DNA from 2 places in the Senegalia massiliensis genome. Region 2 is predicted to be linked to the other one. Evidence: riboswitches for the same ligand, from Rfam matches in the RefSeq annotation. Region 2 holds a riboswitch; the other holds the start of a gene.

Region 1 (17,204 bases), on a different contig from region 2:
AGACATTCCTTCTATAACATTAAATCATCCATCAATGGAACTTATTCATACATACAGTGATGATATAGATAATATTGATAAAGAAAGATTAAAACAACCTGGAGAGCTTGTATTATGGATAACGGATTACTATGGAGTTAAAGCTAAAGATTTAATAAATAGAAGTATATCTGATACTCAAAATAAGAATATATATATATTAATAGTATCATTATTCTTTATAATTTTTGTTTTTCTATTATTATTAAAATATAGAAAGAAAAAGGGCAAACCTATACTTACTATTATACTTTTAATTGTGATAATGATTTTAATTTTATTTTATAATACCTTCTATGAATACGAACAGTATGGAGTTACTAGGATGATAAATACAGATAAATATAAAGGCAAGCCATGGAAGGACACTGAAAATATCACTAAAGCTCAGGGTATATATGACTCTGATTTTTATGAAAATATAAATATAGTTATAAATGATAATAAAAATATAGCTAACTTAACAATAAATAAAAAAGGTGAATTAAGTGATAGGGAGGAGTTAAATCTTGATAATATATCATCAGAAGATATAAAAATATTAGACAATAAAGTATATTTTATAAACAAAAACACACTCTCTAAAATAAATGATAGAAATGAAGTTGAAAAAATAAAAGATAATATTATTGGATTTGATGTATTAAGAAAAGGTAAGACACCTTATATAATAGCATCTGATGGAAAAAGGCTATATTTAATAAATGAAGGCTCAGTGAGAGAAAAAGTTGTTTCTGGTATTGAAAGTATTAAGGCTAAAGAAGATAGAAATAAAAATATTCATATACTATTAGAAAGAGAACAAGATTCAAATACTGAATTATTATACTTATATAGTAATTCTAATGAAGAAATAGGAGAAATCAAATCAATAGGAAAAATAGATAAAAAGAATGATATTCAATTTGGGATAGATATAGGTAAGGGTTATATATTTACAAACGATAAAAAAACTATTAAGTATGGGACATTTAATTTAGGGTCAAGAAGCTCAACTATTGGATCTTTTAAGGAATTAGAATTGACTGGAAATAGTGGCATTAAAGTAGATAAAGATATAAATTTAACTATAAATAAAGATATGGATAAAGATGGAGAGATATCATTAGTAGCAAAAGGCAAGGATAAAAATAATGTATCTTATATATTTTTAAGAAATTTATATAATGGAAGAGTTACTGAGGAAAAATTAATATACAAAAAAGATAAAGTAAATATAAAAGATTTACAAATTTTAGATTCAAGTAACTATAGTTATGTTTTTTGGATGGAAGGTAAGGGAAATAACTATACTTTGAAATCTTCATCATCAGACTCTCAGTTTGGAAATGATGAGAAAAAGGTAGATTTCTTTATAAAATTAGGAAATATAATACAAAATATAATTATGATGCCTGTATTTTTAGTCAGTAGAATGTATTTGGTATTACCAGGATTAATAGTTCTCGGGATATATAGGTTATTAAGAAAAGAAAACTCTAAATATCTTAAAGTTGTAGTTTTTAGTAGTTTAATAATCAATATTTTATTTGAAATAATATCCATGAGAGAGAATTATGTATTTGGATATTCAATGGAGTATATAATAGTACCTATTATCATAGCAATATGTGCTTTGATAATTACATTTTCCTACTTGAAAGAGACAAATAATAAAGCATTGTTAAAAACATTTGTTATATTTACAATAATAAATATGATATTATTGTCAACTTTATATGCTCCTTACAGCTTAGAATGGGGAGTAGAAAGAGGCCAATTAAATGAACAAAATCTTTTTAAATAATTTATATAAAATATGATATATATATTAATTGAAAAGAAAAACAAGAAACTAGAATGGATTAAATCCGTTCTAGTTTTTTTATGATAAAATTTAAAAAAGTTGAAACTTTTTTATCCATTTTGCCCACTAATGTATTGAAAGGAGTTATGAAATGGAAGAAAAAGATTATAAATTAATAAAAAAAGCAATAAAAGGGAATAAAAATGCTTTTGAAAGATTACTTAAGAAAAATTATGAACAAATTTATCGCACAGCTTATTTATATGTACATAACAAAGAAGATGCCTTAGATATTGTTCAAGAAGCAACTTATCAGGCGTTAATATCTATTCATACCTTAAAACATCCAGAGTATTTCATGACTTGGTTTACAAAGATTATAATTCGATGTGCCGGTCAAGTACTTTCAAGAAGGGAAAATATTGTTTCTTTAACAGAAGGTATTTCCTTTAAGTTAAACTCTGATATTGGAGTAGTAGATAATGATTCTTTATATATTATAGAAGCTATAGGTAAATTAAAGGAAAATTACCGAACACCAATTATACTTTTTTATTATCATGATTATTCTATAAAAACTATTAGTAAAATGATGAACATACCAGAAGGGACTGTAAAGACTTATTTAAGTAGAGGTAAAGCAGAACTAAAAAAGAAATTTGAAAGGGAGAGAAGTTATGGATAATAAATATATAAAGTCATCTATTAATAAAATAGAAGTACCAAAAGAAGATGTTTTCAATGCAATTGATGAAGGAATAAAAAGAGAGAGTCAAACTAAAACAAAAAAATCTACTAAAAAGAAATTAATAATTAGTTGTGTAGCTGCTGCATCTATTTGTGGTATTACTTTTTTATCAGGTTTTTTCATTCCCAGTATGAATCAAGTATTAGCTAGTGCACCCTTTATTGGAAGAATATATGAAGAATTTGGAGATAACTTAGGAGTAGAATTAGCTAAAGATGAATTAGTAACAGAATTAGATGAAGAAATAACTCAAAATGGAGTGACAGTTAAATTAAAGAATGCATATTTTGATGGTGATAATGTTTCAATTATAGGACATGTAAGTGGAAATATTGAAAAAGGAGAATTACATTTTGATGTTAATTTTGAAAATAATAAAGGGGATAAGGAAGATTCATGGCTTAATAATATGTCAACTGGAATACATGAATCAGAAGATGGATATGACTTTCAATGGAAATTAAAATATCCTTATGGAGAGATTAAAGAAGATTTCACATTACCTGTTTCTATTCATAATATTAATGGTATAAAAGGAAATTGGAGTTTTGATGTTCCTATTAAACAAGATATAAATAAGACATTAATGGTTAATAAATCTAAGTTTTATAAAGACGAAGAAATTAAAATAAAAATTGATGAAATTAATGTAGCAAGAGAAACTTCCAATATGATTTTTGAAACTGTATCAAAATATAAAAATGATTATATAGATATTTATAAAGCAGAAGATGAAAATGGGAATGAATTATTTAACTATAAAAATAATACTAAACTTTCTACCTTAGTAAAGGAAGATAATCATTATAATATTTACAGGAAAAATATTAATAAAATTGATAAAGATATAAAATCAATTAAACTTTATCCGTCTCTTTTAATATCTGAGACTCCCGTTCAAGAGACTTTAAATAAAAGATCATTTATATTAGAAAGTAAACGTACAGATTTTAAAATTAAAGTAAAAAATATTACTGAAGAAGGAAATACACTAATTGTTGATTATAATTTTAAGGGGCTAAAGGAAAATTTAAGCAAGGATAAATTTGATATATTAGCTCACAATCTATCTTATAGCTTTTCTTTAGTTGATAAAGACTTTATCAATGACATTGATCCAGAAAATCCTTTTTTACCTAAAGGTCATAGTATATCTAGAAATAATGTAAAATTAATTGATAAAGATAATTATCATTTTCAATCAGTATTTGAACTTGATGGAGAAGAAAAGATAGAAGATTTCTCATTAGAAAATACTATTTTACGATTTGATTTCACAAGTTTTATTGAAAATAAAAAATTAGAGCCTTTTACTATAGATTTATCAAAGTAATGCATAAAGCTGAACTAATAAAAGTTCAGCTTTATATATTCCCTAAAACTACTCTATCCAAATATTTCTCTGCTATTTCTTTTGCTTTATACATTATATTTAAATCTGTAGGTGGATTATCCATTTTATACATTGGAAAATATCTTGTAATGTGTAAGGGGATGGTTTTATCTATATTAGATAGAAATTTTGTTAAGTTTTCTATTTCATCTAGATTATCATTTTCTCCTGTAACTAATAGTGTAGTTATTTCTACATGGGTACTTTTTGCTGCTATTTCTATTGAATCTAGTACTGGATTTAATCTGCCACCACAAATTTCAGTATAGTATTCATTATTAAATCCTTTTAAATCTATATTCATTGCATCTACATATGGGAGCAATTTTTCTAAGGGCTCTTTATTTATAAATCCATTTGTAACTATTACTACAGATTTAGTGCTATCCTTTTCTTTTAATAATTTAGCTGTTTCATATACATATTCATACCAAATCGTAGGCTCATTATAAGTAAATGCAAGTCCTATATTATTACTGGTATTAAGTGCTGAATCTACTAATTCTTCTTCTGTTATCCTTTGACTATGTGCATGATAATCTGTAAATTGAGCTATAGAATAATTTTGGCAAAAAGCACATGTTAAATTACATCCAAATGTACCTACAGATAATATATTTGATCCTTCTCGAAAGAATTTTAGAGGCTTTTTTTCTATAGCATCAACTGTTATAGCTGTAACTTCTCTATAATTAGTAGAAAAAAGCTTACCATCTTCATTCAATCTTACACTACATTTACCTACATTCTCATTTTCTATTACACAATTATGTGGGCATAAATAGCAATGTACTTTTTTATCATCTAGTTTTTCATAAAACATAGCTTCTTTTTTGATAATATCACCTACTCTTCTTCATATCTTGTAACTGTAAATCTTTCTATTTCATAATTTTCACTTTGACTTATTTGAGCTTTTTTAAGCGTTATATTAATTTGTTGATCCACTGTATCTACTCCTTCTAAATCAGGAAGCAATACTCCATTTTTTCTGTTACTTGTAATTATTATTCCATATTTTTTAGGGTCTAAATTCTCTCTGCTAGTTCTTTCTGGTTTTGATAGTACATCTACTGAAAATTGTATATCTTTTAATTCATCTTTTGTAACTGCAGGAAATCGAGGATCATAAACTCCTGCCTCTATAGAATTTCTTATAATTTCGTCAACTACGGACTCGGTTACAGGGAAAATTGTACCAATACAACCTCTTAAATTACCATTTTTATGAAGAGTTACAAATACTCCTCTTCTAGTTTGCTGCATTTCTTTTGTTATATAATCAGGTAAAGTATTTAATATATGTCTGTTATTTATATAGCTTTCTAAATTTTCTCTTGCTAATTTTACATAAGGGTTATTTCCTTTTATAGTCAAATTTCATCACTCCATATCCTACACCAAAAGTATTTTCGTAACTTAAAAGTGTACCTTTATAGTCCATATTAGAAAGCGTACCTAAAAGTATACGAATTGATCTCATTCCACATTCTCCTGCATCTTTTATCATTTCTTTGTCCATATTAAATATTTTTTTAGTTTGTCCTTTAGTTAAAAGATTTAATATTTCTTTATCGAATTTTTCTCCAGCTGGATGATAGTCATAAGGACCACTATCTTTAAGTCTATGAGATAAATCTCCACTAGCTATAAATACTGATTTTGTTTCCATATTTTCTATTGCTTCTTTTATAACTTTTCCAAATTCATATAATTTTTCATCTTCTATTGGAGCATAAGTTATATGGACTATTTTATAATCAGTGTATAATTTATTTATAAAATATAATGGAACTATTGCTCCGTGGTCTAAATAAAAAGAAGCATCATAACTATCTAGTAATGAAGATGTTGATTTTAATATGGGAATTTCTTTGTTCTCAGCTAATTCATAAATTTTATCAGTGAGAGACAAATCAATATCTAAATCCATGCTTACATTATTCACACCAAAATCTGATAAATCTCCATGTATAGTAGTACCATATGAAATAGATATGGCATCTCTAAACATAGTACCATGTGGAGTTACTAAAATAATAGTGTTAGGAGAAATTTTTTTTATATCTTTTGCTACAGTTTCTAAACTTTCATAAGTTTCTTTTATTCTCTGCTCTTCTCCTCTTCCAACCTCTGGAATAACTATAGGAGGGTGGGGGAGTAAATAAAAACCTTCTATGCTCAAATTTCTTCACCTCCAAATTAATTTCAAAAAATTAAATCTCTTATGGATATATTTACCCTTTTTAGATACAATTATTATATAGAGATAAAAGAAAGGTGGATATAATTTTGGTTGAGCCAATAAATATATATAAAAGAAGAACAGCAAAGTATAGTGATTTATTAAAAGGTACAAATAAAACAATGAATATAATTAGTACTATTAGACTTTTAACAGCTGCAGTTATTATAATGCTAGGGATATTTTTAGCTAGAGATTTAGGTGATTTAGTATTATGGGGATTATTTACTATTTCATTATTATTATTTTTATATCTTGTAAAAATACATAATTATTTAAAAAATTATTATAGATATATATCATCTATACGAGATATAAATAGTAATGGAATAGAAAGGTTAAATTGGAATTGGAAAAATTTCAAAGAAGATGGAAAAGAGTTTATTGATATGAATCATAGATTTAGTTATGACTTAGATATATTCGGTAAAAATTCACTTTTTCAATATATAAATAGGACATATACTCCTATTGGGAAAGAAAAGTTAGCAAATATTTTAAAGAATCCTCCTAGAGATATAGAAGTTATAAAAAGTAGACAAGAAGCTATAGAAGAGTTAGCAAAAAAGAGGTGGTGGCGACAAAGATTTGCTGCATCAGCTATAGAGAAGGAAAAGAAGGGTAATAGAGATAATACAGATATAATATTATGGTCGAAACATAAAGAAGATATATATACTAAAAAAAGTACTAATATATTTTTTAAAGTATTACCATTAATAACTATTATTTTACTTTTAGGGGCATATGTATTTTTAGCTATACCAAAAATAGTAGCATTATCATTTGTAGCAATTCAATTTTTGATGAGAGCACTTAACTCTAACAACTTAAATAAGGAATTTGACAAAATATATAAATATGGAGATGATATAAAAACCTATGCAAAGATGATAGAAAAATTTGAAAAAGGTAATTTTAAATCTAAATATATTTTAGATTTAAGAGATGGTTTAAAAAATAAAAATAATGAGGATGCTTCTAATCAATTAAGAAAACTTGAGAAAATAGTTGAAAGATCTCTAAATCGAAAAAATATGATCTTCTTTCCTATAAATGTATTACTTTTATGGGATTATCAGTGTTTAATATCTTTATATAAATGGAAAGAACAATCAGGGGATAATGTTGAAAAATGGATTAATATAGTAGGAGAGTTAGAAGAATTAAGTTCTTTTGCAGGACTTAGTTTTGATAATAGAGATTGGGTATTTCCAAATATAGAAAAAAAAGATTCAATTTTTAATTCAAAAAGTATAGCTCATCCTCTTTTAAGAAAAGGAGTAGCTAATAGTATAAATATAGAAGATCCTTCTAGAGTAATACTTGTAACAGGCTCAAATATGGCAGGGAAGAGTACTTTTTTAAGAACTATTGGAATAAATATAGTGCTTGGCTATTGTGGCTGTAAAGTATGTGCAGAAAGTATGAATTTATCTATAATGAATTTACAAATCTGTATGAGAATAAGTGATGACTTAGAAGCAGGTATTTCTTCGTTCTATGGCGAGCTTAAGAGAATAAATAGTATAGTAGAAAAGTCAAATAAAGATTTGCAAGTATTTTTCTTATTAGATGAAATATTTAAAGGTACCAATTCATATGATAGACATATTGGTGCAAAAATGCTTTTAAAACAGCTTTATAAGAATAAAGCTATAGGCCTTGTTTCTACTCATGATTTAGAATTAGGTGAAATGGAAAAGGAGACTTTGGGTAATGTACTAAATTATCATTTCAAGGAATACTATGAAAGAGGAGAAATACATTTTGATTATAAGTTAAGGAGGGGTGTATCAACTACTAGAAATGCAATATATCTTATGAAAATGGCAGGTGTAAATATAGAATAATTTTAATTCCCTATTTACATACCGGAATAGTATGGTATAATATAAAAAAAGAGAAGGAGGCAATAATATTGAATGATATATTTTTAACCATAATAAACATTTTAGTATTTTTAGCTATAACATTTGGGTTATTTATGATGCAAAAGAAATATGTATCATTTACCAAAAGAGTACTTTTAGCATTACTTGGTGGTATAGTATTTGGGGCAGTACTGCAATTAATTTATGGTCCAAACTCAGAGGTTGTTATTCAATCTAATACATGGATTTCAATAGTAGGTACAGCATATGTAAGACTTCTTAAAATGATTGTAATTCCTCTTGTATTTATAGCCATAACTGGAGCCATAATAAAACAAACTGGAAAAGATTTAGGTAAGATGGCAGGTATTATAATATTAGTATTAGTATTAACTACAGGTATTGCAGCTTTAGTAGGTGTAGGTACAGCATCTATATTTGATCTTTCTGCAGAAGGACTTCAAGTGGGAGAAGATGAATCACAAGCAGCAGATAATCTAGAAAACAGATTAGGAGAATTTACAGCAAAACCTATTCCTGAACAAATAGTTGAGATAATACCAATAAATCCTTTTTATGCAATGACTGGTCAGGGAAGTTCAGCTACTCTTTCAGTAGTTGTATTTGCAGCATTTATATCTATTGCAACACTTGGTCTTAGAAGAAAGAAACCAGAATCAGCAGAACATTTTGCGAAAATAATATCTACACTTCATGATGTAGTTATGAGAATGGTTACTTTAGTATTAAGACTTACTCCATATGGAGTTTTAGCTCTTATGACAAGGGTGGTTTCTACAAGTAATTTTAGTGAAATTGCAAGGTTACTTAAATTTGTAATAGCTTCATATGTAGCACTTATAATTATGTTTATTATTCACTTTGTAATACTAGCTATATTTGGATTAAATCCTATGACATATCTTAAAAAATCAGCTTCAGTTTTAACATTTGCATTTACATCTAGAACTAGTGCAGGAGCGATTCCATTAAATGTTGAAACTCAAACAGATAAATTCGGAGTATCAGAAGGCCATGCAAATTTATCAGCATCTCTTGGATCAAGTATAGGTCAAAATGGATGCGCAGGAATCTATCCAGCTATGCTTGCTGTTATGATAGCACCAACTGTAGGAATAAACCCTTTAGCGCCAGCATTTTTAATTAAACTTGTAATAGTAATAGCACTTAGCTCATTTGGTATTGCAGGTGTAGGTGGAGGAGCAACATTTGCAGCTTTAATAGTTTTATCTACAATGGGACTTCCTGTTGGGCTTGTAGGACTTTTAATAGCAATTGAACCATTAATTGATATGGGTAGAACTGCAGTAAATGTAAGTGGTTCTATGCTTGCAGGACTGGTTTCAAGTAAGGTTATGAACAATATTGATATAGAAAAATATAATGAAAAATAATATAAATAAGAATAAATGTAAGAAAACTAAATGATTAGAAAAAATCCTGATTTATAAATCAGGATTTTTTCTTTTTAAACTATTTTTGTTGTCCAATTTTCACAATTCCAAATATCTGTTACAATATCATTGTAGAACTCTGGTTCATGTGAGATTAAAAGTATTGTTCCATTGTATTCTTTTAATGCTCTTTTCAGTTCGGATTTTGCATCTTTATCTAGATGATTTGTAGGCTCATCTAAAATTAATATATTAGTTTCTTTATTTATAAGTTTGCATAATCTAACTTTTGCTTGTTCTCCACCACTTAGGACAACTACTTTACTTTCAATGTGTTTTGTAGTAAGTCCGCATTTGGCTAGTGCAGATCTTATTTCATATTGATTAAATCCAGGGAATTCACTCCACATCTCATCAATACATGTATTATAATTATCTTTTTTTATTTCTTGTTGAAAGTATCCTATATATTGATTTTGACCTTTTTCAACTGTACCTGATATAGGTTTTATTTCACCTAATATACTCTTTAATAATGTAGTTTTACCTATACCATTTGCTCCAACTATAGCTATTTTTTGTTTTCTTTCCATACGAATATTCAAAGGCTTAGTAAGAGGCTCATCATATCCTATAACTAAATCATTAGTTTGAAAAATTAATTTTGATGGAGTTCTTGCTTCTTTAAAATTAAATTCTGGCTTTGGCTTTTCTCTATCTAATTCTATTATATCCATATTATCAAGCTTTTTTTGTCTACTCATAGCCATATTTCTAGTAGATACTCTTGCCTTATTTCTTGCTACAAAATCTTTAAGTCCTGCTATTTCTTGTTGTTGTTTTTTATATGCTGCTTCTATTTGTTTCTTTTTCATTTCATAAACTTTCATAAAATCATCATAATCTCCAACATATCTATCTAATTTTTGATTTTCCATATGATAGATTAGATTTATTACACTATTTAAAAATGGTATGTCATGAGAAATGAGTATAAATGCATTTTCATAATCATTTAAATAAGTTTTTAACCATTCTATATGTTCATAATCTAAATAGTTTGTAGGCTCATCTAATAGTAATATATCTGGTTTTTCTAATAATAATTTTGCAAGTAGTACTTTAGTCCTTTGTCCTCCACTTAAATCATTTACATCTTTTTCAAACCCTATAGCATCAAGTCCAAGACCTCTTCCTATTTCTTCTACCTTTGCATCTATTATATAAAAATCATTATTTGTAAGAATATCTTGGATTGTCCCCATATCTTCTAAAAGTATTTCTAATCTTTCAGGAGTAGCATTAGCCATTTCATCACATATAGCATTCATTTCTTTTTCTAAATCAAAAAGATAACTAAAAGCAGACTTTAATGTATCACGAATAGTCATGCCTTTTTTTAAAACTGTATGTTGATCTAAGTATCCTATTCTTACTCTCTTAGACCATTCAATGTCACCTTCATCTGGTGTTATTTTTCCTGTAATTATATTCATAAATGTAGATTTACCTTCTCCATTTGCCCCAATTAGTCCGATATGCTCACCTTTTAATAATCTAAATGATACATTATCAAATAAGGCTCTATCACCAAAACCATGAGTTAGGTTTTTAACTGTTAAAATACTCATAAAATCTTCCTTTCTACGAAGCTATTTATAATACATAATATATAATAATTAAATTTAAATGTAAACTTACAATTAGGATATTTTTAAAAGTTATCGAATATATATTTAAGAAAGGAGGGATTATTCTTGAAGAGAAAAGTATTGTTATTAGTATTAATTTTAATTTTTATTTCTACTTATGCTTTAGCAGATGAAGTAGATAGTGCAAAGCTTAATGCAGAAAAATTTGGTATTTGGACTCTTTTACCACCACTTATAGCTATAGTTCTTGCATTTATAAGTAAAAATGTAATTATATCATTATTTATAGGAGTTCTTACTGGAGCATTTATTCTATCATTAAATAATTATAATGTATTTGGAGCATTAATTCATAGTTTTTTAGACTTAATAGTATATATGGTTTCATCTCTTGCAGATAGCTGGAATGCAGGAATTATTCTTCAATGTTTAACTATTGGTGGAATGATTGCTTTGATTTCAAAAATGGGTGGAGCAAAAGCTATTGCAGAGTCTTTAGCTAAAAAGGCTAAATCACCTGTAAGTGCACAAATAATTACTTGGATATTAGGACTTTTTATATTCTTTGATGATTATGCAAATGCACTTATAGTAGGTCCTATTATGAGACCTGTCACTGATAAAATGAGAATTTCAAGAGAAAAATTAGCATTTATTATAGATGCAACAGCAGCACCTATTGCAGGGATTGCACTTATATCTACTTGGATTGGATATGAGGTAGGTCTTATAAAGGATGCATATGAATCAATAGGACAAAATGTAAATGCATATGGCATATTTGTATCTACAATACCTTATAGATTTTATAATATACTTATACTTATATTTATAGTAGCAACAGCAATTCTTATGAAAGAATTTGGACCAATGTATAAAGTAGAAAAAAGAGCTAGAATTAAAGGTGAGGTATTAAGAAAAGATTCAAGTCCAATGATGAGTGATAATGATAAAAACTTAGAACCAAATGAAGGTACTAAATTAAAAATAAAAAATGCACTGGTTCCAATACTTGTGCTTATGATATCAGCTTTTGCAGGATTTTATTATAATGGATATATAGCTTTAGCAGAAGATGCTAATATGATAGAAATGATAAAGGATTCTCCTTTATCACTTATGGCTATAAGAGAAACATTTGGAGCATCAGATGCTAGTATAGTTTTATTTCAAGCAGCACTTTTAGCAAGTATTGTAGCACTTTTAATGGGAATAAAACAAAAAATATTTACAGTAAATGAAGGTATTGATACTTTTATACATGGTTTAAAATCATTACTTATTACTGGTGTTATATTAGTGCTTGCTTGGTCACTTTCAGGAGTGATCAAAGATTTAGGAACAAGTAAATTTTTGATATCAATACTAAGTGATAAAATGCCTGAGTTTTTACTTCCATCAGTAATATTTATATTTGGAGCAATAATATCATTTTCTACAGGTACATCCTATGGAACAATGGGTATACTTATGCCACTTACAATACCTTTAGCATTTTCTATATCTCCAGAAAATTCATATATGTTAATGAATGCAGGAGCAGTACTTACAGGAGCTATATTTGGTGACCATTGTTCACCTATCTCAGATACTACAATATTATCTTCAATGGGTGCTGCATGTGATCATATAGATCATGTAAAAACTCAATTATATTATGCTATAACTGTTGGTATAATTACAATATTATTTGGTTATATTCCAGTAGGACTTGGAGTCCCAGTTTATCTTGTTCTTCCATCAGCATTAATTGTAGTAATAGCATTTGTATATTTATTTGGAAAAAAAGTTACCTTCTAAGAGTAGCAATATTTGTTTTAAAACATATCATATATTATTAGGAGGTGTGGTAAATGTCAGCAACAACAAAAGGCTTCTTTGGATTGGATGATGATTTATTACTTATAATTTGTGTGATTGTAGTTATATTCCTTATTTTCCCTAGCTTTGGTCACAAATATTAATAAAAAAGGTGAGAATTGATAGATTCAATTCTCATCTTTTTTGTTTTAAATATATTGGAAAAAGATACTTTATATGATATTATAATCTAGTAAAATATTGTCGAATTATATAACTTAATAAAGGCAAACTTATCGAAAGTTAAGGACGCAAAGCTATGGGTCTAAGGAATGAATCTATGATTGCCAAGCCGCTAAGTTGATTGCTATAAAATAGATAGCTCTACTTAGAGTTATCTATTTTACTTTTTGTGCATCTTCTTAGTAATTAAACTAAAGGGGAGTGTAAAATGTATCAAAATGTATTAATAAAAGGTGTTGGTTCATATAATCCAACAAAAGAAGTGAAAAATAAAGAAGTTATAAATCACTTTAAAAAGTATGAACTAGATGATCATGTAACTAATTTAATGAAGAAATTAGGTAGAGACATACGAAAGCAAGCTGATAATAATGAAACTATGATAGGTATGGGGGTTAAGTCTGCTAAAAAAGCATTGAAAAATGCAAATCTTTCTCCTGAAGATATAGATATAATAATATCTGCTACAGATACACCACAATATTTAATGCCTTCTTGTGCATTGATGATGAGAAATGAATTAAAGGCTACTAATGCAACTTCAGTTTTTGACTTGAATAATAACTGTGTTGGAATGATAAGTGCTATTGATGTAGCAACTAGATATTTAAAAACTGATAAAAAATTTAAAAGAGCTTTAATAATTGGTTCTTTGCACGTAAGTCCTTTTGCTAGGGAAGATGATATGATTACATATTCTATTGTAGGAGATGGTGCTGCTGCAATTATTTTAGAATCTATAGAAGAAGACAAACAAAGAGGATTTTTAGCAACAAGAATGTTTACTGATGATAATTACAATGATACTATAAGATTTCCAGAATGTGGCCTTGAAAATATAGTTGATACAAATCTAACAAGTTATGATAGAAAGATGCAATGGAAACCTTTTGATTTTAGTTTTCTTTCAGATGAGTGGTCAGAATTAGTAGTTAACTTACTAAAAGAAAATGAATATACTCCAGAAAATGTATCACATTATTTTATGTCACAATTTTCTAAAGACGATATAAAAGTTACTTTAGAAAAATTAGGTAATACTTTAGAAAAAGCTACATTTATAGCAGATAAGTATGGATATACTGGTAGTGCCAGTCCAATAATGGCTCTAAATGAAAGGTTAGAAAAAGAAAATTTTATAGAAGATGATTTAATAGTATTTTGTTCTGTTGCAGCAGGTTATACTATGCAAGCATTGAGTTATAAATGGTAAATGTTTATGAAGGAGGTTAATATGAGAGAAGATACTAATACAATAATAGATTATCAGAAAAAAACTTTGAAATTTGTACTTATTATTTATTCAATAAGTGGATTATTAGCTGCAACAACTTTTTCAGTTATGAAATATTTAGGGTTATATAGTTCAATTAAATGGTTAGATTTGTCTTTATTTGGACTTTTAATTATAGTTGAATCTATTATTTTTTATTTAATGCATAGAAAGACTGTTGATAATGGAAATTTTAATAAAAAGAATTTTAATATTTTAAAGTATATAATATTTATTATGACTTTTATAAATTACTTATATTTAGTATTTATGATACCATCTAAGGAATTATGGATGAGCATATTTTACTTTATTATTTTAGGAGCATTATTTTTAGATGTTAAATTAAATATTGCATTTATAATTACTGGAATTATAAGCCAAATAGCTATATTTACATTTAATTCTAACACACTTCCATCAGAAGAATTGATAATACAAGAATTTGTAATCAGAGCAATAATAATTACTCTAACTTCTTTTGGTATATTCATATTTACATTGTTTGCTTCTAATATACTTAATCAAATACAAAAAAGAGAAGAAGAACTAGCAAATAACAATCAAAAAATATCAAATATTTTTAATAGAACTTCTGAATTTGCAGATTCATTATTAGACTCTAGTAAAATGGTGTCAACTATAGCAGAAGAAGAAAGTACAGCTATGCAAGAAATAGCTTATACTAGTGATAATGTACTACAATCGAGTAACTCTATGTTAGATAAGTCTAAAAAGAATACAAATATATTAGATGAGTTACTATCAGAGAATGAGAGTATACATAACAAAACAAATAATAGTAGAAGTATAGCTTTAGAACTTATAGAAAAATCCAATAAAAATGAAATATCATTAAATGAAGCATCTAACATTATGAATAAAATAAAGGAACGAATAGAATTCACTTTTGATGCTACAAGAAAACTTCAGGATAAGGCTGAAGAAGTAGATGAGATATTAGTTATTATTGGAAATATTGCTGAACAAACTAATTTACTTGCATTAAATGCTTCAATAGAAGCTGCTAGAGCTGGGGAATCTGGAAGAGGATTTGTAGTTGTAGCTGAAGAAATAAGAAAACTTGCTGAAAATACTAAGCATTCGTTGAAAGATGTAGCTGGAATAACTACAGAGTTAAAAACAAAAATTTCTGATGTAGAAGATTTAATGACTAATAATAATAATCATATAACTGAAGGAAATAATATAGTAGGTGATACTGTACATAATGTAAAAGATATGATATCAGAATTAAAAGATTTTACTGAAACTATAAAAAATATAAATGTTATGACTAAAGGACAACTTAATAAAACAAAAGAAATAGTAAATTTCAATGAAAACATTTATGAAAATACAGAAAGTACAATAGGAGAATTTAATACTTTAATTCAATCAATTCAACAAAGTGCAGCAATGAGTGAAGAACTTTCGGCAAATGCTGAAAACTTAAAAGACATAGCTGTACAAATGAATGAATTGATTAAATAACAAAAAACCACTAGGTTAAGTCCTAGTGGTTGTAATTTTATATAGACCAATTACCATCTTTAAATATTTGTACTTTTTCACCATTTTGTTTTTCAGCTATTATATTCATATCAGCTGAACCTATCATGAAATCTTCATGTATAAGTGAATCATTTGCACCTTTTTCTGTTAACTCTTCTGTTTCCATATCACTTCCATTTTCTATACATGTAGGGTATGCTTTTCCTAAAGCTAAATGACAAGATGCATTTTCATCAAATAATGTATTATAGAATATTGTATCTAAATTTGATATAGGAGAATCATGTGGTACCAAGGCAACTTCACCTAAATGTAATGCTCCTTCATCAGTTTCTAACATTTTTTTAAGTACATCATAGCCCTTTTCTGCTTTAAAATCTACAACTTTACCATTTTCAAGTGTAAGTGTAAAGTCATCTATTAAATTGCCATTATAATTAAATGGTTTAGTATTTTTAACTACACCATTTACTCCAGTTCTATGAGGCATAGTAAAGACTTCTTCTGTTGGAATATTAGCTACAAAATATGTGTCCTTATCATTCTTTTCTCCTCCACCTGCCCAAATATGGCCTTTTGGTAGTTCTACTTCTAAATCTGTAATAGAGGATTTGAAATGTAATTTCTTGAAGTTTTCTTTATTTAGATATTTTACTCTATTTTCTAAATTTGTAGTATGTTCCTTCCATGCTTCTACAGGTTCTTCTCTATCTACTCTAACTATTTTAAATATTTTATCCCAAAGCTTTTCTATAGCTTTTTCACTATCATCAATACCTATAACTTTTTTAGCCCATGCTTTTGAAGGAGCAGCTATAACACACCAAGCTACTTTGCTAGCCATTGTATATTTTCTATATTCTTGAAGGGCTTTAAGTTTTGTTTTAGTATCTGTTGCCATTTTTTCAGGATCTACATCTTTAAATATGTCTGGATCATTACCAGTAATTGATATAAAAGCAGCATTATCCTTTGCAAGCTCTGCTAATCCATCTGCCTTCCATTGTGGAAATTCTTTAAATGCTTTGTCTGGTGCATTTAAAAATCTTATAAGGGCTAATTCATCGTCATTCCAATTAACCATAACATCACGTGCACCTGCATCATAGGCAGATCTTGAAAGAGCTCTTACAAATTCATTGCTTTCAATAGGAGCATTAATATAAAGAATTTGATCCTTTTGAATGTTTACACCAATATTAATTGCAATATCAGCATATT
Region 2 (17,204 bases):
TCATTGTATCTAAAATGAAGTTTTATAAATTTAGAATTAAAGTCTTTGTTTTTCAAAATAATATTAAATCCCTCCTATAATAAATAAAGTTATACTTGACAGAAGTTTATATAATAGGAAATAATAAAACAATATAAAATGGGTAAGAATTATTCATATTATTAGCAAATGGAGATGATATAATGGCAAATATTTTACTTACAGGCATATCTGGAAATGTAGGTAGTGCAGTAATGGATTATTTTATAAAGAATAACATTGATTTTACAGCTGGTGTAAGAAATGTTGAAAAATATAAAGAAAAATTCCCTGGGATTAATTTAGTTCATTTAGATTTTGAAAAAAAGGATACATTTAATCGTGCATTAGAAGGAATGGATAAAGTCTTTTTAGTTCGACCTCCGCAACTTACAGATGTAAACAGGATATTTAAACCATTTATAAACAGATGCAAGCAAAAATTTGTTAGGAGAATAGTATTTCTATCTTTACTTGGAATAGAAAAAAATCCTTTCCCGCCTCACCATAAAATAGAAAAAATTATATTAGAATCAAATATACCATATACCTTTATAAGACCAAGTTTTTTTATGCAAAATCTATCAACTACTCATAAAGAAGATATAAAGGAAAGAAATGATATTTTTATTCCTGGTGGAAATGCAAGGGTAAGCTTTATTGATACTAGAGACATTGGTGAAGTAATAGGTATAACTCTTACAGAAAAAGGACATAGAAAAAGAGCCTATACAATAACAGGATGTGAAGCCATAAGTTATTATGAAGTTGCAAATAAAATGAGTAATGTTTTAGGAAAGGATATAAAATATTCAAATCCTAGCCTATTACAATTTAGAAAAGAGATGATAAATAGAGGAGTTAAAAAGGAATTTGCTAATGTAATGACTGTACTTTATTTAACTACTAAACTTGGAATGGCAAGGAAAGTAACAGATACAGCAGAAAACATATTAAAAAGAAAACCTAGAACTATAGATGATTTTATAAAAGATTATAGTGACGAATGGATATAATTTATTTATAAATTGTATAATAAGTCTACTAATTATAGATATTTTCTATTTTACTATTATTTATCCTAAATTTATAATGATATTAGTTTAACTATCAAAAATTTAGGAGGGAGTTTAATGAAAAGTAATGTGTTTAATTCAACAAATTCTATGGTTATTGCATCATTAGGAATCGTAATAAATATTGTTTTTGGTACAGTAATACAATTCATACAAATACCTTTATTATTTTTAGATACTATAGGTACAATTTTTGTAGCAGTTGTACTTGGGCCATTTGCTGGTGCAATGACAGGAGGACTTACAAATATAATACAAGGAATGATAACAAACCCTAAAAATATCCCCTTTGCAATTGTAAATATAGCTATAGGATTAATTGTGGGACTTATAGCTAAAAAATATAGATTTAATCTTAAAATTGCAATTGTGACAGGTATTATATTATCAATTATAGCCCCTTTAATAGGAACTCCAATTGCAGTTTTAGTTTATGGAGGAGTAACAGGTGGAGGCACAGATGTTATATTTGCATGGCTACTTGCAAGTGGACAGAAGATTTTTACAGCTGCATTTATTCCTAGAATTACGGGTAATATTATTGACAAAATAGCTAGTTGTATATTAGTTGTATTTGTAATTCAGTATTTACCTTTGAATTTAAGAGCATATCAAAAGAGTAATCAAAATGCATAGAAAAAAACAAATAATATATACGGCTCATTGTATATTAAATCAAAATTCAGTTATTCGAGATTGGGAAAGGTCAAAGGGAGCTTTTAATGATATAGTAAAAATTATAATAGATAATGATATATCAATTATCCAGTTTCCTTGTCCAGAATTTATTTTTTTAGGTGAGAATAGACCACCTATGACTAAGAAAGAATATGATACATATGATTATAGGAATTTATGTAAAAACTTGGTGAATGATATTGTTAAACAAATGGATGAATATTTAAATAATGGCTATGAAATAATTGGAATATTAGGCATAGAAGGTAGTCCATCTTGTGACTCTATAAAAGATAAGGGTATTTTCATGGAAGAATTATATAAATCTATGGAGAATAATCAAATTTACATTAAAACATTTGATATACCAGAAAATTATGAAGAAGGAAAAGATATAAATATATTACAAAGCTTTAAAAATTTTATAAAAATATGATATAAAAGAGTATACTGATTTTTTGGTATACTTTTTTATATGTATATAGTATGAGGGGATACAGATAGTAGCTTTAGTAGGATGTTTTTTGTTACTTTTAGTAACTATTATAATATAATTAAATCAATAAATATAATTAATAAAATAATAACTTTATTGCATAAAGTTTAATATGTTATACTAATAGAGATAATTAACTAATAAGGATGGTGTAAATGAAAAATTATAGTGCATTTGATGTAATAGGTCCTAAGATGATAGGACCATCTAGTTCTCATACAGCAGGTGCTGCAAGACTTGCAAGAATTGCTTCAAAGCTTATAAAGGCAGATATAATAAAGGTGGATTTTTTACTTCATGGATCTTTTGCAAATACTTATAGAGGTCATGGAACAGATAGAGCATTAATGGCTGGATTATTGGGATTTACAGAATATGATGAAAATCTAAAAAATTCCTTAGAAATTGCAAATAAAAAAGGAATTAATTATAATTTTATACCTACTGATTTAGGAGATGCTCATCCTAATACAGTAAAATTTTTAATATATCAATCCAATGGTAAAATAGTAGAACTTATGGGTTCTTCTATAGGTGGTGGTAATATAAAAATTACTGAAATAAATGGTATGAAATTAGAGTTTGTAGGAGAATATCCAACACTTATAGTTAAACATATAGATGGTCCTGGTGTAATTACAAAAATAACAAAAGTATTAGCTGATGAAGATATAAATATAGCCTTTATGAGTGTATACAGACAAAGTAAAGGAAAAGATGCACTTATGGTTTTAGAATGTGATAATAAACTTTCAGATAAACTTATAAAATCTATAAAAGATTCCTCGGGAAATGTGGAAGATGTTTATGTTATAGATTCTTTATAGAAATGAGGTAAGTAAATGTATAATTTTAAAGATGGAAAAGAACTTTTAAATATATGTAAAAAAGAAGATAAAAAAATTTGGGAAGTAATGATAGAAAGAGAAGTTGAAAATTCTGAAAAAAAATATGATGAAATTTTTGAAATTATGAGAGAAAATTTAATTACTATGATTAATTCAGTAGAAAAAGGTTTGAATAGCAGTTTGAAATCAATGGGGGGACTTGTTGGTGGAGATGCTAAAAAACTTAGAGAAAGATATATGAATTCAAATACTCTTTCTGGTAAAAGAACAATGAAAGCAGTGGCAGCAGCTATGGCAGTTTTAGAAGTAAATGTTACTATGGGGCAAATTGTGGCAGCTCCTACAGCTGGATCATCTGGAATAGTACCAGGAGTATTATATATGATGAAAGATGAATACAGGGTAGAAGATGATAAGTTAATAAAAGCTCTCTTTACAGCTTCTGCTATAGGATATATTATTACAAAAAATGCTACAGTAGCAGGAGCAGATGGAGGATGTCAAGCAGAAACAGGATCAGCAGCAGCTATGGCAGCAGCGGCTCTTGTTGAAATTGAAGGAGGGGAACCAAGTGAATCTTTAGAAGCTGCATCTATGACTATAAAAAATATATTAGGATTAGTATGTGATCCTATAGCAGGTCTTGTAGAAAGTCCATGTGTTAAGAGGAATGCAATTGGAGCTACAAATGCACTTATATCAGCTGATATGGCTCTGGCTGGAATAAAAAGTATCATACCTTTTGATGAAGTAGTAGAAGCAATGTATAATGTTGGAAGGTCTCTTCCAGTTTCTCTAAGAGAAACTGCTTTGGGAGGACTTGCTGCTACTCCTACTGGTAAAAAAATTGCAAAAGATATTCTAGGTAATAATTAAAATTATATAAAGGGGATGTATAAAATGGGTTGTTGTCAAAAAGAAAAATTTATTTTTACAGACATTTCAAAAGAAGACAAGAATAATATTGATTTAATTTTAAAGAAATATGATGGTAGAAAAGGCACTCTTATTAGCATACTTCAAGAAGTTCAAGAAAAATATAATTATCTTCCTATTGATATATTAAATTATATATCACTTAAAACAGGTGTAAAGCCTGCCAAAATTCATGGGGTTGCTACATTTTATACACAGTTTAGATTAAATCCTGTAGGAGAGAATATGATAATGCTTTGTCAGGGAACAGCTTGTCATGTAAATGGTTCTAAAACAATAGAAGAATCAATATTTGATGAATTAAATATAAAAGATGGAGAAACTACTGATGATGGACTTTTTACACTTATAAATGTAGCTTGTCTTGGATGTTGTAGCTTGTCTCCAGTTATGATGATAAATGATGATACATTTGGAAATCTAACTGCTGAAAAAGCAAAACAAATTATTAGAAGTATAAAGGAAAAGAGCAAAAGAAAGGGGGCATAAAAATGAAGATAATAGTAGGGCAAGGTAGTTGTGGTATAGCTGCTGGTGCAAATAAGGTATATGATAAATTATCATACGAGATAAAAAATAATAATTTAGATATAGAATTATCATCTACTGGTTGTATAGGAATGTGTTATTTAGAGCCTATTATAGATGTTATACATGAAGGTAAAAAAATTACATTTGTTAATATGGATGAAAATAAAGTTAGTATACTACTTAATAATATATATACAGATAACATTTCTGTGAATGAATTTACTATTGATAAAAAAGATATAGAAATACTATCAAAACAAAATCGTGTTGCTCTTAAAAATTGTGGTAATATAAATCCTGAAAGCATAGATGAATATATAAATACAGACGGGTACAAAGCTCTTGAAAAGGTTTTAAAGGATATGAGTCCTGATGAGGTAATTGATGAGATTAAAATATCAGGCTTAAAAGGGAGAGGTGGAGCTGGATTTCCTACTTGGTTTAAATGGAACGCAGCAAAAAATTCCCCTGGAAATAAAAAATATGTAGTATGTAATGCAGATGAAGGAGATCCTGGTGCATTTATGGATAGAAGCATATTAGAAGGAGATCCACATAGATTAATTGAAGGTATGATAATAAATGGATATGCCATGGGTGCAGATGAAGGTATAGTATATGTAAGAGCAGAGTATCCACTTGCTATAAAGCGTCTTAGTAATGCAATTAATGAGGCAGAAAAAAAGGGTTATTTAGGTGAAAATATATTTGGAGAAAATTTTAAATTCAGTTTAAGAATAAAAGCTGGTGCAGGAGCTTTTGTTTGTGGTGAAGAAACTGCACTTTTAGAATCTCTTCAAGGTGAACGTGGAATGCCTAGATTAAAACCACCTTTTCCAGCACAAAAGGGATATTGGAATAAACCAACTAATATAAATAATGTTGAAACATTGGCAAATGTAGCTTATATAATATTAAACGGAGGGAAAACCTTTGCAAACCTTGGGACTGAAAATAGTAAAGGTACAAAAGTATTTGCTTTAACTGGAAAAATAAAAAAAGGTGGACTTGTAGAAGTTCCTATGGGAATAACTTTAAGAGATGTAATACATGAAATAGGTGGAGGAATAAAAGAAGATAGAGAATTTAAAGCTGTACAAATGGGAGGACCATCAGGAGGCTGTATACCAAAACACCTTTTAGATACTTCCGTTGACTATGAATCAATATCTAAAATTGGCGCTATAATGGGTTCAGGTGGAATGGTAGTAATGGATGAAACAACTTGTATGGTAGATATGGCAAGATTTTTCTTAGATTTTACTAGAAAAGAATCATGTGGTAAGTGTATTCAATGCAGATTAGGTACTAAAAGAATGCTTGAAATATTAACTAGAATTTGTGAAGGGAAAGGGAAAATTGGAGATATAGAACTTTTAGAAGAATTAGGTACAAAAATAAAAGAAGGTTCACTGTGTGGACTAGGACAAACTGCACCAAATCCAGTACTTAGCACTATAAGATATTTCCGTGATGAATATGAAGCTCACATTCATGATAAAAAATGTCCTTCAAAAGCATGTAAGGAATTAGTTGAATATAGTATTTCAGAAAATAAATGTATTGGATGTGGACTTTGTAAAAGAAATTGTCCTGTAGAAGCTATATCTGGAGAGAAAAAATTAGTTCATATAATAGATTTAGATAAATGTATTAAATGTGGAAAATGTATGGAAATGTGTAAATTTAGTGCTATAAAAATTGGTTAGTTTGTGAAGGGGGCGTAAATTATGAATAAAATTAGGCTGAATATAAATGGAATTGAAGTAATGGGTCATAGTGGACAAACAATTTTAGAAATAGCTAAATCTAATAATATTGAAATACCAACACTTTGTCATGATGAAAGAGTTGAACCATATGGATCATGTGGATTATGTATGGTGGAATTAGAAGGAATGAATAAATTGTTAAGGTCTTGTGCCACAGTAGCATCAGATGGAATGATAATTTCTACAAATACAAAAAAAGTAAGAGAGTCAAGAAAAATAGCTCTTGAATTATTACTTTCTGATCATACTGGTGATTGTAAGGCACCTTGTACTTTGGCTTGCCCTGGGGATACAGATTGTCAAGGCTATGTAGGACTTATTGCTAATGGACAGTATAAAGAGGCAGTAGAACTTATAAAAGAAAAGTTACCACTTCCTGCAAGTATAGGTAGAGTGTGTCCTCATCCATGTGAGACAGCATGTAGAAGAGAAACACTAGATGATCCAGTCTCAATTGCATTTTTGAAGAGTTTTGTAGGAGATATTGATTTAAATGATAAAGAACAATTTATGCCAGAAATAAAGTCATCTACAGGAAAATCAGTAGCAATAATTGGAGGAGGACCTAGTGGACTTACAGCTGCATATTTTTTGGCTAAAGAAGGACATAAAGCAACTATATATGAATCTATGCCAAAACTTGGAGGTATGCTTAGATATGGAATACCTCAATATAGACTCCCAAAAGAAGTATTAAACAAAGAAATAGAGCTTATAAATAATATGGGGGTAGAAATGCTTACAAATATAAAGGTAGGCAGAGACATAAAGTTAGAACATTTAAGGGAAAAATATGATGCAGTATATATTGCAATAGGTGCTTGGAATAGTACAAAATTAAACTGTCCAGGAGAAGATTTAGAAGGAGTAGTTGGGGGAATAGAATTTTTAAATAAATTTGCATTGAATAAACCTATTAGAACTGGTGATAAAATAGCAGTAGTTGGTGGAGGTAACACTGCTATGGATGCTTGTAGAACAGCTATTAGATTAGGTGCAAAAGAGGTATATGCATTATATAGAAGAACAAAAGTACAAATGCCAGCAGAAGCAGTAGAAGTAGAAGAAGCATTAGAAGAAGGGGTTAATTTTAAATTTTTAGTAAGTCCTATAGAGATTATTGGGAATAATGGGAAAGCATCAAAAATACGTCTTCAAAAAATGGAACTTGGAGAAAAAGATTCAAGAGGAAGAAGGCGACCAATTCCAATAGAAGGTGAAGAAGAAATAATAGAAGTGGATTCTGTAATAGCATCAATTGGTCAGTCTGTAGATATAGAGGGATTTGAAGATTTAGAATTTACTAAAAGAGGTACTATTTCTGCAGATGAAAATTCATTTCTTACAAATATAGAAGGTGTGTTTGCAGGTGGGGATGCTACAAATAAAGGACCAGATATTGCAATAGCAGCTATTGGTGAAGCTAAAAAAGCTGTAGAAGTTATAAATAGCTATCTTGAAGGGAAAACTATTAGTTATAAAAAGCCTTTTTATGTTACAAGAGAAGAAGTAAATATAGAAGAATTCTCTGATAGAGAAATAGAGCATAGGCCAAGAATGGAATCTTTAGAACCAGATATAAGAAAGAGAAACTTTGAAGAAATAGTAAAAGGTTATTCAGAGGAAGATGCAAAAAGAGAAGCTATGCGTTGTTTAGAATGTGGGTGTGGTGATTTATTTGAATGTAAGTTACTTCATTATTCTAATGAATATAAAGTAGAACCTGAAAGATTATCAGGTGAAATGCATAACAGACAAAATAATGATAATCATCCCTTTATAATTAGAAATTCAGATAAATGTATATTATGTGGTTTATGTGTTAGAATTTGTGAAGATGTAGTAAAATCAAATGCTTTAGGATTAATAGATAGAGGATTTGATACAATAGTACAACCTGCATTTGGTAAGACACTACAAGAAACAGATTGTGTGAGTTGTGGCATGTGTATAAGTGTATGTCCTACTGGGGCACTTCAAGAAAGGCTTTCAATTGAAAAGTCAGTTCCACTTAAAACAAAATCAACTTCTACTGTATGTTCACATTGTAGTATAGGATGTAACTTAGATTTAAATACTAAAGGCGATTTATTAGTTAAATCATTACCTAAAAATGATTCATCTATTGATAATGGTCTTCTTTGTGCAAAAGGAAGATTTGGATTTGATTTAAAAAATATAGGAAAAAGAATCACAAAACCTTTAATTAGAAAAAAAGGGAAATTAGAAGAAGCATCATGGGAAGAAGCATTACTTTTTACAGCAAAGAAAACTCAAAGTTTAGGATTATTGTATGGTAATGATACAGTAGCAATATCTATTTCAGATAGATATACAAATGAAGATATGTATTTAGCATCTAAATTAGGTAAAGAAGTATTGAATACTAGCAATATAGGATCATTTAATAGTCATAGAGGTGGAATTGAGGAAGTATTTGGATATGATGCATCTACAAATACATTTGATGAACTTTCAGGTGTTGATACTATATTATTAGTTGAATCAAATGTTATGAAAAAACACCCTATAGCAGGATTTAAGATAAAAAAAGTAGTAGAACAAGGTGCAAAACTACTATCTATAAGTCCTAATGAAACTGGTCTTACTAAGTTATCTAGTATTGCTGTTCATACTAAAAATGATGTAAAGTTTTTAAAAGAGATATTAAAATCAATTATTGATGAGAATTTAATATCTGATAAAGATAATTATATAGGATTGGATGATTTAAAAGAAAATTTATCTGATATAGAGGTGAGTAATGAGGCTAAAAAGATAGCTAGTTTTTATGGGAAATCAAAAAATGCTATGATAGTATTTGAACAAAAAACAATTACATCAGATGCAGCAATTTTACTTGCAAATATGGCAGCTATTACTGGACATATTGCAAGACCTAGAAATGGTATAATTCAATTAAAACAAAATACTAATAGTCAAGGTCTTAAAGATATGGGAATAACTAAAGGGTATGATTATCTAAAAGATAATATTGAAAATAAGAATATAAAAGGATTATTAGTATTTGGAGAAGATATGTTGAATGTGAATCTTGAAAATTTAGAATTTTTAATGGTTCAAGATACACATCTTACTGATACAGCTAAAAGAGCTGATGTAGTACTACCAGCAGTTGGATTTGCTGAAACAAGTGGTACAATAACTAATACTGAAAGAAAGATTCAAAGTTTAAAGAAAGCTATAAAACCTTTGGTAAACTATGAAAATTGGCAAGTAATAATGAAGCTTTCAAATATATTAGGTAAGAATTTTGATTATTCAAGTGCTAGAGAAATATTACTTGATATTGAAAAATCAAATTTTAATTACTTTGGACTTACAAAAACAGATGATAAAGATGTATATTGGCCAATAGGGAGTAATAGAGTACTTTATATAGACGGCTTTAATACTAAAAGTAAAAAAGCAGAATTGAAAAATGTAGAAAATGGAATATTCTTTATTGAGGACATAAATACAAATAATTTAACAAAGAGCTTTACTAAATATCTTAAAAAAGAAAATTTAATATAATGAGATAAGCACATTTAAATTTTTAAATTTAAATGTGCTATTTTCATGTATTAAATATTAAAATTTGTTAATAAGTTTAATGTTAGGGTAAATAAATTAAATAACAAAATAGATTCTAGGAGGAAATTAAAATGTTTGAAAAGGGAGAAAACCTGAATCATGATTATAAAAATGATATAGAAATATTTACTTTTGGTGATTTTGATATTCGTATAGGTAATAAATCTATAATTGAAGGTTTAGGTAGAAAATATAAGATCTTAGAATTATTTAAGTTTTTCATCTCTCATAAAAATAAAAAGTTGCTCCCAGAAATAATTATAGAAAATTTATTTGAATATAATGAATCTGATGATTTGAAAAATGTATTAAGAACTCAAATATTTAGACTTAGAAAGTTTATAGAAGAAATAAAAAGACAAATTAATATAAATGAATTATTATTTGATATAGAATTTATAAATGGATATTACATATTAAAGATAAGTGATAACTTAAAAATAGACAATGATATATTTGAATTAAGCATCGAAAAAGCTAATATGATGAATTTAAACTCTCTAAAAGTAGCTAATTATTATGAAAAAGCTTTAAAAGTATATATTGGTGAATATATGGGAGAATGTAGCTGTGGAGATTGGATAATACCTATTAGAAATAGATATAATAGAATATTTATTCATTCAGCAAATAAATTAATAAGTATATATAAAGAAAATAGTATGTTTAAAGAAATAGCTGATATATGTGAAAAGGTTATAGAAATACAACCATTTGATGAAACATTTCATATATATTATATGGAAGCATTAAAGGAAATGGGTCAAATTAAGCATGCTTTGAGTTATTATGAGTATACTACCTATAAAATGTATAAAGATTATGATATGAAACCTTCAATTGCAATGAAGGATTTATATAGGAAATTACAAATAGCAAATGGAGAAAAAATAATAACAGATTTATATTTTATTGAAAAAAGATTAAAGGATAGTGAGGTTCAAGGGGCTATGTATTGTGATTTAGAGTATTTCAAGTTTTTATATAATCTTGAAAAAAGAAAAAGTATACGTGGAAATGTAGACACTTATATTAGTTTAATCACTTTAAATCATAAAAAAAGAACAACAGATAATCTTAAACAATCAAGAAATGTATTGAAAGCTATTTTGTTAAAAAGTTTAAGAAAAGGTGATGTAATAACATTTTGGAATGAAGATCAAGCAATTATAATGATTACAGAAATAAAATCAGAGTTTTTATATTTAATAGAAGATAGAATACAAAAGCAGTTTAGAAAGTATTTAAAAGGTAATTGTAATTTAGAGTTTAAATTTAATAAAATTTCAAATAGCATTATATAGATTTAAAAACTTCAGATTTTATTCTGAAGTTTTTTTATGTTATTTTATTTTGTAATTAAAATGTAATGCATAAAAAATTAATATATAATACATAAAAAATCAATATAAAACTTATTTGAACTTACTCTAAAATTATACTAGGGTATCTTTATAATAACGTAAAATAAATAATGGAGGTGAAAGTTTAGATGAAGAATTTTCGCAACAAAGGTTTAATTATATATATATTAATTTTATCTTTAGTATTTGTAAATGGTTTTTTACCTATAGTTTATGGTGATTCTGAAGAGGTTCAAAAGGAAGAATCAAACCAAAAAGAATCAAACTTAGAACCATTAAATAAGGAAAATATAAAAAATGAATCATTAACTCAAGAAGATAAATCTAAAGAAGATCCTAAAGAATCAAAACCAGAAGAGAAGCTAGAAGAAAATACAAAATCAAAACCAGAACCAGAAGAAAAGGAACAAAAAAAAGAAATGTTGAAAGCTAATTTATCACTTGAAATTAAGACAGATAAAAATTCATATAAGCCATGGGAAAATATAGTATATACAGTTCAAGTTAAAAATGAAGGAAATGTAGATTTGAAAAATGTAATAGTAAAGGATAGTATTACAAATTTAAATCAAAATATAAAACTATTAAAAATTGGAGAAACAAAAGAAATAAAGACCATTTATAATAAATTTTCTTCATTAGAAAAAAGAGTAAAAGTAAATACATTTATAGCAAGCACTAAATTTAATAATGAATCTATAACTCAAAATAAAAAAGTGGAAGTTAAATTATTAAAACCAGAAATAATAAAGAAAAAGAATTCTAGTTCAGCATTTATTGAAGAACATGAGATTGAAAAATTCCCTAAAGAGTATCAAAAATTTTTAGATGAGTTATTTAAAGAAAGCATTGCTAAAAGTAGTATATTTAGTGCATTATCTACTTATCGAAATCCTGATCCTCAATTTGAAGATACAATAACAGTGGATAAAACTGCTGAAAGTGTAGAAGGATGTAGAGAATATTTAGTTACATTAGAAATTGATGGTGAAATACCACAAAAACCAATAGATGTAATACTTGTAATAGATAGATCAGGAAGTATGAATGATGGTTCAGCTATAACTTATGCTAAAAATGCGGCTAAAAGTTTTTCTCAGACAGTATTACAAAATCCTAACAGTAGAGTAGCATTAGTATCGTATGCATATTCAGGAAGCATATATGGTTGGGGTAGTATAAATGATGCAACATTAGATACTAATTTTACCAATAATTATAACTTAATATCTAATGAAATCAATTCATTAGTTGCAAATGGAGGAACAAATGCGGAAGCGGGTTTTAGAACAGCTAGAATTACTATGGCTAATAATTCTAGACCAGAAGCAAATAAAGCTATAGTATTTTTAACAGATGGAGTACCTACAGTAAGTATTGGTAATTGGTATGGTCCTAGTGAACCTACTTATATAAATAATCATGCACAAGCTGCTATAAATGAAGGACAAAATTCACAAAATGTAGCTAGAGTATTTACAGTAGGATTGTTAAATGGAGTACCAGCACAAAGTTTAGGAGTTGCCAGAAGTGTATTACAACAAGCTCAAGATTCAGGATATTATGAAACTTTTTCAGCAGCAGATTTGACACAAATATACAATGAAATATCAGAAAATTTAAATTATATTGCAAAAGATGCAGTAGTAAAAGATAAAATTAATGATAACTTTGTATATGTAGAAGGAAGTCTTTCAAGTAATGAAGCAACATATGATGAAAATACTCATGAAATTACTTGGAATGCCGGAACAATAACGGAAAAAACAACTTTAACATATAAAATAAAAGCTAAATGTTCATTTGAAGGAGGAAATGATATACCTACAAATGATTGGGCAAAATTAAATTATATAGATGTAAATGATGAAGAAAAGACTAAAGATTTTCCTGTACCTAAAGTAGATGTAATAGAACCATTAAAAGTAGATTTAGGACCAGATTTAGAAATGACAGGTGACACTGTTAATCTTGCAGATAATATTCAGATAAACTCTGGTCATCCACCATATACTTATATTTGGACTAGTAGTAGTGATCCAACATGGGTATCATATGATGCTAATCCTCAAGTAAGTCCTAATGAAGATACCACTTACAAATTAGTATTAAAAGATAAATATGGTGAAGAAGGATGTAGTGCATGTATAGCAGAGGATGAAATAGTGGTAAAGGTAATAAGGGGAAGTATAACAATAGAAAAGATAGTAATTAATGAAGACCCTAGTACCAAATTTTCTATATGGATAGATGGACCTGAAGAAAAACAATGGGCATTATATATAAAAGAAGGAGAAACGAAAACTATAGAAAATTTAAAACCAGGAAATTACAATATTAATGAAATTGTACCTATGAATTATGAATTAGTAGGTTATAGTCAGCAAATAGTTACTATAAGTTCTGAAAATCTTCATCAAACAGTTACTATAACTAATAAAAGAATTAATGATAGTTGGTTTTATGATGATGATGAAAAGCCTAATAAGTTTAAAGTTCAGCTAGAACAATAACTTAATATCTATAATATGAGGGGATGAAAATATGGAGGGACATAATGACTATAAAATTAAGAATATTTTTAAAATTATAGAAAACATATTCCTTTATATGGTATTAGTTATAACTGTAATTTTGATTATAGTTACAGTGAGAAGTCGTTTTAAAGGAGAACAGCCCTCTATATTTGGATATAAAATATATGAAGTACAGAGTGGAAGCATGAATCCAACTATAAATGTGGGAAGTTTAATAATAGTAAAACAAATTAATCCTAAAGATATAAAAACAAATGACATAATAACTTATAAAGGTTCAACACAATCACTAGTAACTCATAGAGTAGTTGATATACAAAAAAAAGAAGAATTTAATTTCGTTACTAAAGGTGATGCAAATACAACTCCAGACCCATTAGTTGTAAGAGGAGAAGATGTTTTTGGAAAAGTTATATTTAGCATACCAATAATAGGATATATATTGAATTTTTTGAAGACTAATATATATTTTATTATATCAATAATTCTTTTAATAATTTTAACTTTTATTTATATAAAAAAGCAAGTTAATAAGAAGTCTTTATAGGAGGTGAATCAATTTAAATTTATTAAAAGTTTAAGTCAAATAAGTTCTAAACGACAAGGGCAAACTTTAGGTAAACTTAGAGGACGCAAAACTAAAGGGCCTTTTAAATGGCAGCCAGTTACCGAATCAATTAAAAATTTGAGGAGGTATTGTAAATGAAAAAAAGATTAATAATTACTTTATCATTAGTAGCTATAGCTATACTTGCAATAGGAGGAACAATGGCTTGGTTTACAAGCACACCAGAAGCAATTGATAATACTTTTAAAGCTGGAACGGTAGATATAGAAGTTAATGAAAATGGATTTGAAAATATAACTAATTGGAACCCTGGAGATGAAACAAATAAAGATGTAACTGTAATTAGTAAAGGAACTAAAAAAACTTATGTAAGAGTTCAGTTAACACCTACTTGGAGTAATGAAATGTCAATAGATAATATAGAATTAATGATAAACGATAATGATTGGATATTACATGATGGATGGTATTATTACAAGTATATTTTAGAAGAAAATGAAGAAACAAGTAAATTATTAGATAGTGTTAAACTTTTAGGAGAAGAAACAAGTAATGATTACCAAGGTGCAACATTTACATTAAATGTAAAGGCAGAATCAGTTCAAGCATCAAATGATGCATATAAAGATGTTTGGGGATTAACAGCACTTCCTTCAGGAGTAGAAGAATATTAATAATTAATATGTATAATAATAAATAAAGGCATATGTTATTATTCCATATGCCTTTACAATAAATTTAAAGAAGGAGGCAGGTGATATGAGAAATAACAATAAATTTATTTTGGTAATGATAATTACTTTTTTTATAAGTTTTACTATATTGATAGTATCTAATAATAGCTATGCTGATGATATTGAAGTAATAGGAAAAGACTTAGGATTAGTTATAGAACCTTCTGGAGAAAAATTCTTTGATCTTCAAATTTTAAATCCTGGGGATATTAAAAAAGGTTCAATAACAGTAAAAAATAATTATGAACATCCTTTTAATTTATATATGAGAGCAGAAAGAATTGGTGAAGTAGATAATGTAGATTTATTAAATCAACTTATTCTTCAAATTAATTATGATGGAGAATTGATGTTTGAGGGTCCTATGAATAACTTTGCAAAAGAAAATATTTATTTAGGAAAGTTAGAAATAGGAGATGTTTACAAACTTGATGCTACTGTAAAACTTCCAGGACCTGAAACTGGAAATGAATTTCAAGGCAAAAAAGTAGATGTAAAATGGATTTTCACAGCACAAACTGAAAGAGTATTAGGTGAATCTGATGGACCAAATGAGGAAGTAGTAGATGAACAAGAAGTAGTTGATGATGGAGCTACTTATATACCAAAGATGCCAAAAACAGGAGAAGTGGTTCCATATTTATTATATGGAGTAGGAATAAGTTCTTTATTAATAGGAATAATATTGAAATTCAAAAAATAGTCTGAATTTAGAATCAGACTATTTTTTATTATGTAAATTTACTTTTAATATTTGATTAATTATAATATTATATAGTATAGAACAGGGGTATATAATTACATATAAACTCAATGAGAGGGAGATATATATGAATAAACTTATAAAGTCAGCATTATTTCAAAGAAAATTTGTAATAATACTTATTTTAGCAATAATAGCATTTGGAGTATATACTTATTTTGAAATGCCAAAACAAGAAAATCCAGAAGCAATTAGTCCAGTAGGTATGATAACAACAATTTATCCAGGAGCTAGGACTGAAGAAGTTAAAGAAGACATTACAGAAAATATAGAAAATGCTATTACTGGCATAGATGGTGTAGAAAAGATACAATCTGTTTCTAGAGATAATGTGTCGTTAGTAATAGTACAACTTAGCTATGAAGTAGATAAAGAAAAACAATGGGAAATACTTCGTTCAGAACTTGAAACCATAGAATTACCAAGTGATGTTCAATCTCCCTCACTTGATACAGATCTTATAAATACAACAGGGGTAATGTTAAGCATCAATACTTCTGATAATGAAATAAACGAAATGAAAAATATTGAAAAGCTATCAACAGATATAAAATCAAAATTAAATGATATAGAGCAAATAAGCGAAACAAATATATTAGGTATATTAGAAGAAAATATAATAATAGATATAGATTTAGAAAAATTAAGATCTGCAAATCTAACTCTGGAAAATATAAACGATATTTTAACAGCTCAAAACATTGATATACCATTAGGAAGCTTAAAAACAAAAGAAGGTAATATAAGCATTTCATATAATAAAGAAGAAGATAGTATTGAAGATATAAAAAATATAGTGTTAGGATTAAATCCACAGACAAATACTCCTATAACTCTAGGTAGTATTTCTGAAATTAAATATGAATATACGGATGATACAAGATTTATGCATAATGGAAATTCATCTATACTTATTACATCTTATTTTGATAAAGATAGTAATATATTATTAGCAGAAGAGGAAATAAATGATATAATATCTTCATTTGAAAAAAAATTAGATAAAAATATTCAAATAGATAAAATAATATTTCAGCCAGAAGATGTTAAACATTCTGTAAATGATTTTATGATAAATTTACTGCAAGCAATAGTTTTAGTGCTTATAGTAGTTTTTATAGGTATGGGTTATAAAAATGCATTTGTAGTGTCTGTTACTATTCCACTTTCTATAATGATTACTATTATATCTATGTCATTTTTAAATATCAATATACAACAAATATCTATTGCAGCACTTATTATATCTCTTGGTATATTGGTAGATAACTCAATAGTTATAACTG

What was found. A riboswitch is a leader RNA that binds a small molecule or an ion and turns the genes downstream of it on or off. The one in region 2 is predicted to bind cyclic di-GMP.
Region 1: linked by a shared signal. The riboswitch ahead of D3Z33_RS06170 (ketoacyl-ACP synthase III) and the one ahead of D3Z33_RS03730 (BsaA family SipW-dependent biofilm matrix protein) in region 2 are both predicted to bind cyclic di-GMP.

Annotation. Positions count from the first base shown of each region.
Region 1 covers NZ_QXXA01000006.1:72,358-89,561, reverse strand. The annotation lists gene D3Z33_RS06215 (M28 family metallopeptidase) at 1-1,825, shown strand, start outside; gene D3Z33_RS06210 (sigma-70 family RNA polymerase sigma factor) at 1,977-2,510, shown strand; gene D3Z33_RS06205 (DUF4179 domain-containing protein) at 2,503-3,906, shown strand; gene amrS (AmmeMemoRadiSam system radical SAM enzyme) at 3,938-4,804, opposite strand; partial or broken gene amrA (AmmeMemoRadiSam system protein A) at 4,813-6,151, opposite strand; gene D3Z33_RS06190 (MutS-related protein) at 6,247-8,064, shown strand; gene D3Z33_RS06185 (L-cystine transporter) at 8,133-9,500, shown strand; gene D3Z33_RS06180 (ABC-F family ATP-binding cassette domain-containing protein) at 9,575-11,131, opposite strand; gene D3Z33_RS06175 (Na+/H+ antiporter NhaC family protein) at 11,258-12,952, shown strand; cyclic di-GMP riboswitch class I at 13,229-13,312, shown strand; gene D3Z33_RS06170 (ketoacyl-ACP synthase III) at 13,404-14,408, shown strand; gene D3Z33_RS06165 (methyl-accepting chemotaxis protein) at 14,430-15,962, shown strand; gene D3Z33_RS06160 (aminopeptidase) at 16,000-17,204, opposite strand, start outside.
Region 2 covers NZ_QXXA01000004.1:292,148-309,351, reverse strand. The annotation lists gene D3Z33_RS03785 (SDR family oxidoreductase) at 183-1,034, shown strand; gene D3Z33_RS03780 (CD3073 family putative ECF transporter S component) at 1,152-1,730, shown strand; gene D3Z33_RS03775 (CD3072 family TudS-related putative desulfidase) at 1,723-2,208, shown strand; gene sdaAB (L-serine ammonia-lyase, iron-sulfur-dependent subunit beta) at 2,424-3,095, shown strand; gene sdaAA (L-serine ammonia-lyase, iron-sulfur-dependent, subunit alpha) at 3,111-3,992, shown strand; gene nuoE (NADH-quinone oxidoreductase subunit NuoE) at 4,017-4,541, shown strand; gene D3Z33_RS03755 (NADH-ubiquinone oxidoreductase-F iron-sulfur binding region domain-containing protein) at 4,544-6,292, shown strand; gene D3Z33_RS03750 (NAD(P)-binding protein) at 6,314-9,892, shown strand; gene D3Z33_RS03745 (BTAD domain-containing putative transcriptional regulator) at 10,024-11,256, shown strand; gene D3Z33_RS03740 (vWA domain-containing protein) at 11,445-13,829, shown strand; gene D3Z33_RS03735 (signal peptidase I) at 13,861-14,400, shown strand; cyclic di-GMP riboswitch class I at 14,449-14,526, shown strand; gene D3Z33_RS03730 (BsaA family SipW-dependent biofilm matrix protein) at 14,556-15,095, shown strand; gene D3Z33_RS03725 (hypothetical protein) at 15,181-15,858, shown strand; gene D3Z33_RS03720 (efflux RND transporter permease subunit) at 15,986-17,204, shown strand, end outside.